DNA from 4 places in the Billgrantia diversa genome. Region 4 is predicted to be linked to each of the others. Evidence: predicted binding sites of a transcription regulator. Region 4 holds the regulator's gene; each other region holds the start of a gene.
The links. Region 4 encodes sigma-54, which starts transcription at its own class of promoters, with help from an activator protein. Its sites were predicted from a motif close to TGGCACNNNNNTTGCTNT; they were not measured.

Region 1 (2,202 bases), 1.4 Mb from region 4:
GCCATCCGGCCCGGGAGGTATTCGGGCCGGTGGCAGTACGAGGATCGGGGCATCGCGACGATGCCCCGGGCGGTACGATCAGCGAATCGGCGGTGCGTAGTGGATGCCGCCTTCGGTCCACAGCGCGTTAATGCCGCGTTCGATTTCGAGCGGAGAGTCCATGCCCACGTTGCGGTCGTAGATCTCGCCGTAATTGCCTACCTGGCTGATGATGTTGTAGGCCCAGTTGGCGTCCAGGCCCATCGCCTCGCCGTAGTTGCCATCGCGGCCTAGCAGACGGGCGACGTCGGGGTTTTCGGACTCGAGCATCTCGTCGACATTCTCGCTTGTGATGCCCATTTCTTCAGCGTTGAGCATGGCGAACAGCGACCACTTGACGACGTTGAACCACTGGTCGTCGCCCTGGCGAACGACCGGGCCCAGCGGCTCCTTGGAGATGATCTCGGGCAGGATGACCGACTGACTTGGATCGGAGAGCTGGATGCGCAGCGCTGCCAACTGCGAGGAGTCGGAGGTCAGCACGTCACAGCGGCCGGCCTCGTAGCCGCCCACGGTCTGCTCGGAAGTGTCGAAGACGATGGGGTCGAACTGCATGTCGTTGGCGCGGAAATAGTCGGCCACGTTGAGCTCGGTGGTGGTACCGGACTGGACGCAGATCGCCGCACCGTCGAGCTCCTTGGCGCTGGAAACTCCCAGGTCCTTGTGGATCATGAAGCCGATACCGTCGTAGAAGGTCACACCGGTGAAGTTCAGACCCAAGGTGGTGTCACGGGTGGTCGTCCAGGTGGTGTTGCGCGAGAGAACGTCGACTTCGCCCGACTGCAGAGCGGTGAAGCGCTCGACGGCGTTCAGCGAGATGTAGCGCACCGCTTCGGAATCGCCGAACACCGCCGCCGCCACGGCGCGGCAGACATCCACGTCGAGACCCTGCCACTCGCCCTGGTCGTTCGGTGCCGAGAAGCCCGGCAGGCCATCGCTAACGCCGCACTGCACGGCGCCGCGCTCGCGAGTGTTCTCCAGTGTGTCGGCGGAGGCCACGGCGGCGGTTCCCAAAGCCAGTGCCGCTGCGGAAGTGAGCAGCACCCACTTGTTCTTGTTGTCGCGCATGAAAGATCCCTCGTAGGTCTATTGTCTTTTGGACGATGCATGCCGGAGCATGTGCCAGCACCTTAGCAAGGTTTGTTCCAAGGCAGGGATAGTGCAGGCAAAACTCTTATTCAACGGTCGTGCCGGAGGCGATCCAGCCTGAACCGCCGCCCCGCTTTGGTGCAACCGGGCATGCCTCAGCGCACCGGCGGCGCATAATGCAGCCCGCCCTCGGTCCACAGGGCATTCTGGCCGCGCTCAATATTGAAACCGGAGCCGGCACCCACATTGCGCTCGAACATCTCACCGTAGTTGCCCACCTGCTTGACGATCCGGTAAGCCCAGTCCACGGTGAGCCCCATGCCCTCGCCGTAGTTGCCATCGCGGCCCAGCAGGCGAGCGATGTCGGGGTTGTCGGATTCGAGCATCTCGTCGACGTTGGCCTGAGTGATGCCCAACTCCTCGGCATTGAGCATGGCGAACAGCGACCACTTGACGATGTTGAACCACTGGTCGTCGCCCTGCCGTACGGCCGGCCCCAGCGGTTCCTTGGAGATGACTTCGGGCAGCACCATGGCGCTGTCAGGGTCGGCAAGCTGCATACGCTGAGCGTAGAGCTGGGAAGCATCGGAGCTGAGCACATCGCAGCGCCCTGCCTCGAAACCTGCTATCGACTGCTCCGGTGAGTCAAACACCACCGGCTCGTACTCCATGCCGTTGGCGCGGAAGTAGTCGGCCAAGTTGAGTTCGCTGGTAGTGCCGGACTGGGTACACACTGCAGCCCCATCGAGCTCCGTGGCGCTCTCAACACCCAGATCGCTGGCCACCAGGAAGGCCTGGCCATCGTAGTAGCTGACGCCGGTAAAGTTGACGCCCAGCGTCGTATCCCGGCTCGAGGTCCAGGTCGTGGTACGCGAGAGCACGTCCACTTCGCTCGACTGCAGGGCCGTGAACCGTTCCACCGAGTTCAGCGGCACGAAGTGCACCTTTTCGGCGTCACCCAGCACCGCGGCGGCGATGGCCCGGCAGACGTCGGTATCCAGGCCTCGATAGTCATCTTCGTCGTCCAGCGCCGAGAAGCCCGGCTGGGCAGCATTGACGCCACAGCGCACTTGG
Region 2 (2,202 bases), 1.7 Mb from region 4:
CGGCGTTGTGGTGCATGCTGCCATCGACGCTGCCAGTCTGGCCGAGAATATTGCCGGTGAGGCTGCCGATCTCTTCGGTCGCGGAACCGGTACGAGTCGCTAATTCTCGTACCTCGGTCGCGACCACGGCGAAGCCGCGCCCGGCATCGCCGGCGCGGGCGGCCTCGATGCTGGCGTTGAAGGCCAAAAGCGTCGTCTGTAGCGAAATCTCCTCGATCAGGTGGACGAAATTACCGATGCGATCGGCGTCGCCTCGCAGCGAGGAGACATCCTCGGCGGCTTGGCCGATGCGCTGATTGAGTGCTCGCAGTGCGTCGATTATGGCGTTGAGCGCCTCCTGGCTCTGCAATGATTCGCTGGCGGTATGATCGGTGATGCGCTGGTTGTCCACCAATAGGCCGGAGAGTTCGGAAAAGGATTCACGCAGTGCGACCATGGAGTCGCCAAAGCCCGTGAGGTTGGAGAAAAGGTGTTGGTGGAGCCGTTGCTCGGCTTCCAGGGTATCGATCCTCGCCTGCATCCGGTCGCGTTCGTCGAGCGGTGTGGCGGCGTCGTCTGGCGAGGCGGCGCTCGCTGAGGTTGGGGCGCGTTTCCAGAAGCGCATGGGGACTCCTTTACGCAGGGGTGTCGAGGCGGGAAAAACGCCGCCCGGCAAAGCGGGCGGCGGCACGAACCGATGTCAGACGGCCCGTTCGAACAGCAGATTGTTCTCCAGGTGAATGTGCTCCATCAGGTCTTCACGGAACTCGCGCAGACCGGTATACAGAGCGCGCCAGGTGGTACAGGCCCCCTTGGGCGGGGTGATGTCGTTGGTCAGTCGCATCACCTGCTCGAGGTTCTCGCCATGGTCGTCGTGCTCATGGCGCATCACCGCAATTGGCCCCTGGGCCTGGGCGCCCAGGCCACGGCGCAGCATGGGAAAGAGGATCTGCTCCTCCTTCTGCATATGGCTCTCCATCTCCTGATAGATCACCAGCAGCAGGTCGGCAAGCCCGTTGGGGCAGCTGTCGTGGTCGCCGTGGACTTGCTCGACCCGGCGCGCCATGCGGATCAGCTCAGGTAGCTGCTCGCGGTGCACGTCGTGATAACGGGTGAGGATATGGTCGATCAGCTCGTCGTTGCTGGCCTCGCGCCAGTCGCGCTGCTCGCTGCTGACGGCCGGTAGCGCTTCGAGTTCGGCCACCAGCTTGTCAACGTGCAGGCCGGCCCGCTCGGCGGCCTGGCTCAGGCTGATGCGCCCGCCGCAGCAGAAGTCGATGCTGTGAGTATGAAAAATACGGGTGGCGCCAGGCAGCGAAAGGGCGATGCGTCCAACGGACTGTTCCAGCAGGCTCATACGATATTCCTCTAATGATGATGTCTTCCTGTCTAAGCAATCGCCGTGCCAAGGTTTTTATTTCAATCAGTTAAGTTAGTCAGTGGTGAAAAATACCCTAGTCGGGTAAGGTTAATTACACCTTTGCTGGGTAAATTAAACCATGCTCGATCACTCGCTTCTTGCCGATCTCGCCGCCGACCTGCCCAGCGCTGTGCGCTTGCAGCGCCTGGTACGTACCTTGCGCGAGGGGTTTCACTGCGGCGCGGTGTGCCTGCTGCGGCTGCAGGACGACGTGCTGGCGCCGGTGGCCGTGGACGGCCTGGTACGCGAGGCGCTGGGGCGGCGCTTCGACGTGGCCCGTCATCCCCGCCTGGCCACCATCCTCACCAGCCGCCGCTCGACGCTGTTCCCGCCGGACTCGACACTGCCCGATCCCTACGACGGGCTGGTCGAGCAACAGCCGGATGAACCGCTGCATGTGCACGACTGCATGGGTATCAGCCTGCACGTCGAGGGGGAGCCCTGGGGCGTGCTGACCCTGGATGCTCTGGTGGCCGGTACTTTCGACGAGGCGTCCGGTCTCTTGCTGGAGCGCTATGCCCTGCTGGTCGAGGCCGCGGTGCGCGTTTCTCGCCTGGAGCAGGAAGTGCGTGCGCTGCGGATGGCGCGCCAGGGCGTGCCCACTCTTTCAGCGCCAGGAGAGGGAGGCGAGATTCTCGGGCACAGTGCGGTACTGCAACGCTTGCTGCACGAGCTCGACGTGGTGGGCGAGTCCGACCTGCCGGTGCTGCTCAGCGGTGAGACCGGCGTGGGCAAGGAGCTGTTTGCTCGTCGCCTGCACCAACGCTCGCCGCGCCGTGAGCAGCCGCTGGTTCAGGTCAACT
Region 3 (2,202 bases), 1.9 Mb from region 4:
GACCGTGGCGCATAGCCTGGATCAGGCCCTGGAAGCCCTGGACAAGGATCGGGCCTTCCTTACCGAAGGCGGTGTGTTCACCGACGACATGATCGATGCCTACATCGAACTGAAGATGGAAGACGTCGAGCGTATCCGCATGACCACGCACCCGATCGAGTTCGACATGTACTACAGCTGCTAAGCTGTTGCGTCCGGCGCCATGGCGCCGGTTCGCCAAGAGGGGCTCCGCATCGCGGAGCCCTTTTTTTGTCGTACACTGAGTTGCGAAAAGTGGCAGGGAAACACATTCATTGGGACATCGGCCGATCGGCAGCGAAGCTGCGCGAGGCGCCGTCTAAGGGAGAGTCCACATGGGCAAGGCGATCGTGCTGTGTCTGCTGGGCCTGGTACTGGCGCAGGGGGCGCTGGCCACGTCGATCTATCGCTCCACCGATGCACAAGGCAACGTGATCTTCACCGACGACCCCAATCATGGCGGCGAGCCGGTCGAGCTAGCGCCGCTGACCGTGATTCCTTCGCCGGTCGAAGGGCGCCAGGCAGAGCCGCCGCGCGTCGAGGGTGTTGCCCCACGCATGGGCGAGGCCCCGGGCCAGCCGTTCATGCCCTACGGGACCTTCCGCATCCGTTCGCCGGAGCACGGGGCGGACCTCCCCGCAAGCTATGCCGGCAACCTGCAAGTGGAGCTGGCCATCGAGCCGGAGCTGCGTCCCGATCACAGCGTGCGACTACTGGTCGACGGCCGGGTGAGCCAGACTCCCATGCATACTCGCGCCTTCATGCTCAACGATCTCGGCCGTGGCGAATACGTGCTGCAGGCGGAGTTGCTCGATGCCCGGGGGCAGGTACGCCATCGCAGCCCGCCGGTCTCTCTTTACGTGCAGCGCGCCAACGTGACGCTGCCGCAGGATGGCGGTTGAGCCGAGGCGCCACCTCGATCTGAGTACGTTGTTCTCCTAGGCTCGCCCTTCCTTGTTCCCCCCGATGCCCCATGTTGGGGGAAATATGTGCCTCCTGATTTGGCGCTTCTATCCTTGTTGCACCATAGTGGTGCATAGGGGTTCATTGCATTCGCCCTGAAACGGCGCCCTGCTGCGCCGCCGCGGGTTGGCGCGCTTCTTGCTTGAAATGTTTCAACCAGAGCGCTGCCTGGCTTCGGGACGGTGGCTGCGGTGATCCCGCCGATGCGCCATGACGATGCACGTATTGCTCCATGCACTCCTGAGTTTCAACGAGGAAGGTCGTAAATGTATCGACGCCTGATGGAACACCTCACCACGGCGGTGCTGCTGCTCGACCACGAGCTGCGGCTGAGCTGGATGAATCCGGCGGCCGAAGCCCTGTTGGCGGTCAGCCTGGGCCGGGTGAAAGGGCTCCGCCTGGCAAGCCTGCTGGCCGAGGACGACGGCATGGGCGAAGTGTTGGCCAAGGCGCGCGACGACCAGCACCCCTTCACCCAGCGCGAGGTCAGGTTGGCGCTGGTCGGCGGTGCCGTGGTCACGATCGACTACACGGTGACGCCGTTGTCGACGGTGGAGCTGTTGGTGGAGATGGAGCCGCGCGACCGCCTGTTGCGCATCTCCCGCGAGGAGGCGCTGCTCAATCGCCAGGAGGCGATCAAGGTGTTGTCGCGCGGCCTGGCCCATGAGGTCAAGAATCCCCTGGGCGGGATCCGCGGTGCGGCGCAGTTGCTCGAGCGCGACCTCGACGACCCCGGCCTGCAGGAGTTCACCCGCATCATTGTCGAAGAGGTCGACCGTCTGCGCGACCTGGTCGATAGCATGCTGGGACCGAACAAGCTGGTGCACCATGAGCCGCTCAATATCCACAAGGTGCTGGAGCGGGTGCGTACGCTGCTGATGGCCGAGACACCGTCGGTGGCCATCGAGCGCGATTATGATCCCAGCCTGCCGGATTTTCCCGGCGACGAGGCGCAGATGATCCAGGCGGTGCTCAACGTGGCTCGCAACGCCATGGAGGCGATGACCGCGGCCGGCACCGAAGCCCCCAGCCTGCTGTTTCGTACCCGGGCGCGCCGTCAGTTCACCCTGGGTGCGGAGCGCCATCGCCTGGTCTGCGAGGTGGCCCTGATCGACAACGGCCCCGGCGTTCCCGAGGGCCTTCAGGAAACCCTTTTCTATCCCATGGTCTCGGGTCGCGCCGACGGCAGTGGGCTGGGACTGTCCATCGCCCAGGGCATCC
Region 4 (2,202 bases):
CGAAGTCGATGGGTTCGGCAAGTTTGAGAAAGGTCGCTACGGGGTTATGACAGTGCGGGCTACGGGCATGGGGAATGGCCACACCATTGCCGATGCCGGTACTGCCCAACCTCTCACGACCGACGAGTCTGCCGAAGACCTCCTGACTGTCGAGGCTCGGAGTATTCTGCGCAATGAAGGTGCTGAAGAACTCCAGCACCCTCTTCTTGCTGCCCCCGGGAACGTCGAACAGAGCGCGTTCCGGAGGCAGGATGGTTTCCAGTGTCATGGCAACTCAGCGAATGCCGGCGCCCTGGGCGCGAGCCTGGGCCTTTTCCTTGTGTTTAACCAGTTGACGATCGAGCTTGTCGGTCAGCGCATCAATTGCGGCGTACATGTCCTGATCGGAAGCTTCGGCATGCAGATCGGCGCCGGCGGCATGCAGCGTGCAGGCGGCCTGCTGACGCTCCTTCTCGATCGAGAGCGTGACTTGCACATTGGTAATGTTGTCATAGTGTCGCTGGACGCGGCTCAGCTTCTCGCTCACATAGTCACGCAGTGAATCGGTCAGCTCAACATGATGGCCGGTGATGTTGACTTGCATGACAAGCTCCTTCGTCCTTCGGGTGGTAGCTCGATTGTAACCCTTTTTACTGCCCTGCATACCCCCTCGAGCGGCGGGATTGTCGGGGATCAAGGTTGATTCGAGGCATCAGCGAAAACGCTTGCGCTCGCTCGAGGAAGGAATTCCCAGAGCTTCACGGTACTTGGCAACCGTGCGGCGGGCGACTTGAATGCCATCCGCGGCCAGCAGGTCGACCAAGCGGCTGTCGGAGAGCGGCTTGCGCGGCGTCTCTTCGGCGATCAGCTTGCGGATACGGGCGCGGATCGCCGTGCTCGAGTGGACGTCGCCGTCACCGTTGCCGCCGACATGACTGGAGAAGAAGTACTTCAGTTCGAAAACGCCGCGGGGCGTATGGATGAACTTCTGTGTCGTCACCCGCGAAATGGTCGATTCGTGCATCTCCACCGCCTGGGCAATGTCGGCCAGCACCAGTGGTTTCATTCCCTCCTCGCCGTGTTCGAGAAAGTCGATCTGGCGGGCCATGATCTCGCGCCCAACCCGCAGCAGGGTGTCGTTGCGGCTGGCGAGGCTTTTCATCAGCCAGCGGGCTTCCTGCAGGTGATCCTTGAGAAATTGGTTGTCCTGACTCTTGTCGGCACGGCGCACCAGCGCCACGTAGTCGGGCTGGAGGCGTAGCCGGGGCAGGGCCTCGGCATTGAGTTCCACGCGCCAGCCGGATTCATCGTGGTAAGCGACCAGGTCCGGCGTGACGTAGCTGCTGCCGACATCGGCATAGGCGCTGCCGGGACGCGGATCGAGCGAGCGAACCAGGGCAATGACCTCGTCCAGCGATTTGTCGTCCAGACCCAGACGACGCTTGAGCAGGCGACGATCATCAGCGGCCAGTGCCTCGAGAAACTGGCGCACCAGCCGACGAGTCTGGGGCAGCAGCGGTGTATCGTCAGGCAGCGCAGCCAGCTGTAGCATCAGGCACTCGCGCAGGTCGCGAGCGAACACGCCGGTCGGCTCGAACTGCTGCAGACGCAGCAAGACCTGCTCGACTTCCCGTGTGGGCAAGCCTTCTAGTCCTTGCCGGCGCAGGCCGTCGCGAATCTCTTCGAGGGGCTGGGCCAGGTAACCCGTGCCGTCGACGGCATCGATCAGGCTTTCGGCAATCTGACGCTGACGGTCGCTCAAGTCGGTCATCGCCAGTTGCCAGATCAGATGGCCGGTCAGCGTCTGCGCCGAGGCCTGGCGCTCGAAATCCGGGCCTTCGCCGGTGGCGCTGCCTGAGCTCGTACCATGGTCGGGATAGGTATCCGTCCAGTCGCTGTCGGTGGAAAGCTCACTGGGTATCTCGTCGGCCCAATCATCGCTCTGGATTTCGCTGGCGGCCTGCTCGCCGAAGCCGTCGTCGAGCTCCAGCATAGGGTTGGATTCCAGCGCCTGCTGGATCTCCTGGCGAAGATCGAGGGTCGAGAGCTGCAGCAGGGCAATGGCCTGCTGCAGTTGGGGAGTCATGGTCAGCTGGGTGCCGACGCGCAATTGCAAGGATGCTTTCATGGCCATGAGGGTAAGGGCTCATTTGCCGGAAAGACTCTACCCTAGACTGGCGGACGCTGACTTGCAAGAGGGGTGGGTGCAATAAGCATGCCATT

Region 1: a site for sigma-54 is predicted at 1,170-1,187, ahead of HNO52_RS20120 (amino acid ABC transporter substrate-binding protein). Genes of this name have one in related genera too.
Region 2: a site for sigma-54 is predicted at 1,370-1,387, ahead of ytfE (iron-sulfur cluster repair protein YtfE). Genes of this name have one in related genera too.
Region 3: a site for sigma-54 is predicted at 1,109-1,126, ahead of glnL (nitrogen regulation protein NR(II)). Genes of this name have one in related genera too.

The regions. Positions count from the first base shown of each region.
Region 1 is NZ_CP053382.1:4,316,014-4,318,215, forward strand. Features, by position in the region: gene HNO52_RS20120 (amino acid ABC transporter substrate-binding protein) at 79-1,107, opposite strand; gene HNO52_RS20125 (amino acid ABC transporter substrate-binding protein) at 1,284-2,202, opposite strand, start outside.
Region 2 is NZ_CP053382.1:144,127-146,328, forward strand. Features, by position in the region: gene HNO52_RS21200 (methyl-accepting chemotaxis protein) at 1-604, opposite strand, end outside; gene ytfE (iron-sulfur cluster repair protein YtfE) at 680-1,336, opposite strand; gene norR (nitric oxide reductase transcriptional regulator NorR) at 1,479-2,202, shown strand, end outside.
Region 3 is NZ_CP053382.1:311,612-313,813, forward strand. Features, by position in the region: gene glnA (glutamate--ammonia ligase) at 1-184, shown strand, start outside; gene HNO52_RS01490 (DUF4124 domain-containing protein) at 354-920, shown strand; gene glnL (nitrogen regulation protein NR(II)) at 1,248-2,202, shown strand, end outside.
Region 4 is NZ_CP053382.1:2,901,450-2,903,651, reverse strand. Features, by position in the region: gene ptsN (PTS IIA-like nitrogen regulatory protein PtsN) at 1-268, opposite strand, end outside; gene hpf (ribosome hibernation-promoting factor, HPF/YfiA family) at 275-583, opposite strand; gene HNO52_RS13410 (RNA polymerase factor sigma-54) at 692-2,113, opposite strand.